DNA from 2 places in the Pseudomonas sp. Sample_16 genome. Region 1 is predicted to be linked to the other one. Evidence: riboswitches for the same ligand, from Rfam matches in the RefSeq annotation. Region 1 holds a riboswitch; the other holds the start of a gene.
What was found. Region 1 has a riboswitch for cobalamin ahead of cobW (cobalamin biosynthesis protein CobW). Riboswitches for the same ligand answer to the same signal wherever they lie in the genome.
Positions count from the first base shown of each region.

Region 2: linked by a shared signal. The riboswitch ahead of cobO (cob(I)yrinic acid a,c-diamide adenosyltransferase) and the one ahead of cobW (cobalamin biosynthesis protein CobW) in region 1 are both predicted to bind cobalamin.

Region 1 is NZ_RCOB01000190.1:13,620-16,009, reverse strand. It holds gene D8U69_RS25275 (CbtA family protein) at 1-11, opposite strand, end outside; gene D8U69_RS25270 (CbtB-domain containing protein) at 23-217, opposite strand; cobalamin riboswitch at 338-563, opposite strand; cobalamin riboswitch at 819-1,031, shown strand; gene cobW (cobalamin biosynthesis protein CobW) at 1,130-2,197, shown strand; gene cobN (cobaltochelatase subunit CobN) at 2,201-2,390, shown strand, end outside.
Region 2 is NZ_RCOB01000197.1:25,603-27,992, reverse strand. It holds gene D8U69_RS25940 (hypothetical protein) at 29-613, opposite strand; cobalamin riboswitch at 762-992, shown strand; gene cobO (cob(I)yrinic acid a,c-diamide adenosyltransferase) at 1,075-1,686, shown strand; gene D8U69_RS25930 (cobyrinate a,c-diamide synthase) at 1,697-2,390, shown strand, end outside.

The DNA of each region.
Region 1 (2,390 bases):
CGCTTGATCATGTCTGAAGGTCTCAATGGCACGGGAACGCGGCGCTGTGACGGGTATCGTGCGCGGCGTTGTGCACGGCTTCGATGTGCGAGAAACCGGCGAAGTACACCAGGCATGCGCCGAGAATCGACGCGCAGACAGCGGCGGTCAGACGTTGAGTCAGGCTATTGGTGGCGCTGGCAGTGTTGCTATGAGCGGTGCTGCTGGTGATCGACATGGCGTTTCCCTCTGGTCTGTCAGCGGGGAATCAGAAGCGCATGCAGAAAGCCCGCACGAACGGGCGCGCAGAGCTTCGAACAGCGCCCGCCCACCGCGGGTTTGTCATTCAGTGATGGTGTATTCACCTTGTGTTGCGGGCCGGTCTCCGGGCTCACGAGGGGCGCAGGCCTGAGCCTGTTCCTGCAAGCATCACCTTCCCATGCCTCATCGGCACAGTGGATCTGACGCTTCGCTCGCTTACCGTTGCGGGGGCAGCACCGGACTGACATGGCTTGGAGTAAAGCACATGATTCACCGGTTTCCCGTTTCACCCTGTGAAGGGCACCCGTAACAAGATGCATAGGAGAGCATGGGCGGAGGTTGGGCGTCAATTGGCAAGGGTTCTCGTTTGAGTTGATCGTTCCCACGCTCTGCGTTGATCATTCGTTTGATCGTTCCCACGCTCTGCGTTGGAATGCAGCCCGGGACGCTCTGCGTCCCTTTCACAGCCGAACGCGGAGCGTCCGTTGAGGCATTCCCACGCAGAGCGTGGGAACGATCGACGCAAAGCGCGGGAACGATCGATTCGGCTTGATCATTGACCCGCCCCAATACCATGCGTAGCCTTGCGCTTTCGAGGTTCTTCGGCGTTTGTCGAAGCTAAGAAGGGAACGCGGTCAATGCCGCGGCTGCCCCCGCAACTGTGAACGGTGATGTTCGCTGCCACGCCACTGCACGCTCAAGTCCTGAGCCCGCGGGAAGGCGCAGCCAACGCCAGTCAAGCGACTGGCACGCCGTCAGCCAGGAGACCTGCCTCGATACAGATTCTCACTACAACCGGGCGGGGTGATCCGGTGGCGAACGCTTCCGGCGCGCACAGGCGTTGCCGGTTCTCGTCCCGTATGCCCGCCACCTTGCCAAAGGGCATCCGATGAAAACACTGGCCAAACTCCCCGTCACCATCGTTACCGGCTTCCTCGGCTCGGGTAAAACCACCTTGCTGCGACACATGCTCGACAACGCTCAGGGTCGCCGCATCGCAGTGATCGTCAACGAATTCGGTGAGCTGGGCATCGATGGCGAGATCCTCAAGCAGTGTTCAATCGGTTGCACCGAAGAAGAAGCCAGTGGCCGTGTCTATGAGCTGGCCAACGGCTGCCTGTGCTGCACCGTTCAGGAAGAGTTCTTCCCGGTGATGCGCGAACTGGTCGCCCGGCGCGGTGATCTCGATCACATTCTTATCGAAACCTCGGGCCTGGCCCTGCCAAAACCTTTGGTACAAGCCTTCCAGTGGCCGGAAATCCGCAGTGCCTGCACCGTTGATGCGGTGATCACCGTGGTCGACAGCCCGGCCGTGGCGGCCGGCACCTTCGCCGCATTCCCGGATCAGGTCGACGCCCAGCGTAAACTCGACCCGAACCTGGACCATGAATCGCCACTGCACGAACTGTTCGCCGATCAACTGTCCAGCGCTGACCTGGTGATCCTCAACAAGGCCGACCTGATCAGCCCTGAAGACCTGGCCCGCGTGCGCCTGGAAGTCGCCGAAGAACTGCCGCCTGCGGTAAAAGTCATCGAAGCCAGCAGCGGGCGCTTGCCGCTGGACGTGTTGATCGGTCTGGGTGCCGGCTCTGAAGAGCACATCGACAGCCGTCATAGCCATCATGATCACCACCATGAAGGCGAAGACGATCACGATCACGACCACGATGCTTTCGATTCCATCTCCATCGAGCTGCCGCAAGCCGACGAAAGCCTGCTGATGGACGCGCTGACCCAACTGGTGGTCCAGCACGGCATCCTGCGTGTCAAAGGCTTCGCTGCAATCCCGAACAAACCGATGCGCCTGTTGATTCAGGGCGTGGGCACACGTTTTGACAAGCACTTCGATCGTCAATGGAGCCTTGAGGAACCACGCGTCACTCGTCTGGTGCTGATCGGCCAGGCACTGGACGCCAGCCTGCTCGAAGCGCAATTGCGCGCCGCGCTCAGCGTGTAAGCCATGCACCTGCTCAGGACCCAGCCCGGCGGATTCGTCTCGGATGACAACATTGCCGACCTTGGACAAACCCCCGCCGAGCTGGTGATCCTGTGCAGCGGCGATTCCAGCCTGGCGCTGCTTGCCGAAGCGGCGCAGCAATTGCCCGACGATTATCCGAGCGTGCGCCTGGCGAACCCGATGCAGGTGCAGA
Region 2 (2,390 bases), on a different contig from region 1:
AAGCCGGGATGCCGGATGGTTCAACGCTTCAGCCGCGAGCCTCCTTGAACAGCACGGCGATGCCGGGATGATACTGGCCCGCTTCGTTGTGCAGCTTGCGATAGGCGTATGGGAAATACCAGGCCACCGCGCAGGTGTGTTCCTTTTGCAGGTCGTCGACCATGTCCTGGAGCTCTTCGGGTGTGGCGCCATGTTGGGTTTTATGCGGCGCCACGAACAGGCAGCCAAGCTTCAGGTCGCTGGCGTAGCTGATGCGTTTGGCCTCGCTGGTGATGTCTTGCAGCGCCTGGGCGAGGTTCAGATTGTTGACCCGTGGCCAGCGCTGAGTGGCCTGGAGCCAGGCGCGGGCTTCGGTGGTGGCGATGAACAGGTCGGCCCGGCCGTTGCGCTCGCCTTCTTCTATCTGTTTGCGGGTGGGCGATTGCTGGAGGGTAATCATCTCGGCCATCCAGGCCGCGGAGGAGAGCAGGCCTAGGTTGGCTTTTTCGTCCAGCCAATAGGGCGTTTCATTGTCGCCGCGTACAGCGTTGTAGCGATCGATGCAGTCAAACCAGCGCTCCAGCACCGGTCGCAGGAATTCCAGCTTCGGATTGCTGATGATCAAGCCTTGCATGGTGCTCACCCTTATTATTGTGTGGTGTTATGGCTCTTTGATATCACTGCTGAGAGTGTGGCACAAGATCGCCATCAGATTATTGATCGCAAGTGTTATTCACTTGTGCGCCCTGTCTTCAATTGACGCTCCACCCCCAACCCTCTAACCTTCGCGGCTTGTTTCAGGTGCTCTGTGGCTCGGGTCGACAGAGTGAAACAGGGAAGTCGGTGAGCGAGCGCATCAAGGGTGATGAGCCGCAATCCCGACGCTGCCCCCGCAACGGTAAATGAGTGAAAGACTGCGCCTTTGGCCACTGTGTCGACTGACATGGGAAGGCGCGCAGTCAGGCGCAAGCCGCTCATGAGTCCGGAGACCGGCCTGATTCATCCAAGCGGCATCACGGTGGGCGATGCCAGGCTTCTTGCCGTCTATTCTTGTGCCTGCCCGCCGTTATTCATGCCTCAACGGAGAGCTCCCCCATGACTGATACCCCTGATCGTGACGAACGTCATCTGGCGCGCATGCTGCGCAAAAAAGCCGTGATCGACGAACGTATCGCCAATTCCCCGAATGAATGCGGGCTGTTGCTGGTGCTGACCGGTAACGGCAAAGGCAAGAGCAGCTCGGCGTTCGGCATGCTTGCGCGATCCATGGGCCATGGCATGCAGTGTGGCGTGGTGCAGTTCATCAAAGGGCGTAACAGCACCGGCGAAGAATTGTTCTTCCGACGTTTTCCCGAGCAGGTGCGATTTCATGTGATGGGCGAGGGCTTCACCTGGGAAACCCAGGATCGCCAGCGTGATATCGCCGCGGCCGAAGCGGCCTGGGCTGTTTCGCAGGAACTGCTGCGTGATCCGTCCATCGGCCTGGTGGTGCTGGACGAACTGAACATCGCCCTCAAGCACGGGTATCTCGATCTGGACCAGGTGCTCAGTGATTTGCAGGCGCGCCCGGCGATGCAGCACGTGGTGGTGACCGGTCGCGGCGCCAAGCCTGAGATGATCGAGCTGGCCGACACCGTCACCGAGATGGGCATGATCAAGCACGCCTTCCAGGCTGGTATCAAAGCGCAAAAAGGCGTCGAGCTGTGAGTCGCACTGTATGAATAGCGCTCGTCAATGCCCGGCGGTACTGATTGCCGCGCCGGCCTCCGGTCAGGGCAAGACCACGGTCACCGCCGCGTTGGCCCGTTTGCATCGCAATCAGGGGCGCAAGGTGCGCGTGTTCAAATGCGGCCCGGACTTTCTCGACCCGATGATTCTCGAGCGCGCCAGCGGTGCGCCGGTGTATCAACTGGATATGTGGATGGTCGGCGAGCAGGAAAGTCGTCGGCTGTTGTGGGAAGCCGCGGCTGAAGCCGATCTGATCCTGATCGAAGGCGTGATGGGATTGTTCGATGGTACGCCGTCGAGTGCCGATCTGGCGCGGCACTTCGGTGTGCCGGTACTCGCTGTGATCGACGGCACCGCCATGGCCCAGACTTTTGGAGCACTGGCCCTCGGGCTGGCGCGTTATCAGGCGGACTTGCCGTTTGCCGGGGTTCTGGCCAATCGTGTCGGCACCCTGCGTCACGCGCAATTGCTCGAAGGCAGCCTGACCGAAGGCTTGCGCTGGTACGGTGCCTTGTCCCGGGAAACCGGGATCGAATTGCCGAGTCGGCACCTGGGGCTGGTACAGGCCAGTGAGTTGAATGATCTCGATGTGCGTCTGGATGCTGCCGCCGATGCCCTGGCCAGCAGTTGCGAAGTGGCGTTACCGCCGGCCGTGGAATTCGCGGCGCCCGACGTGATCGCGG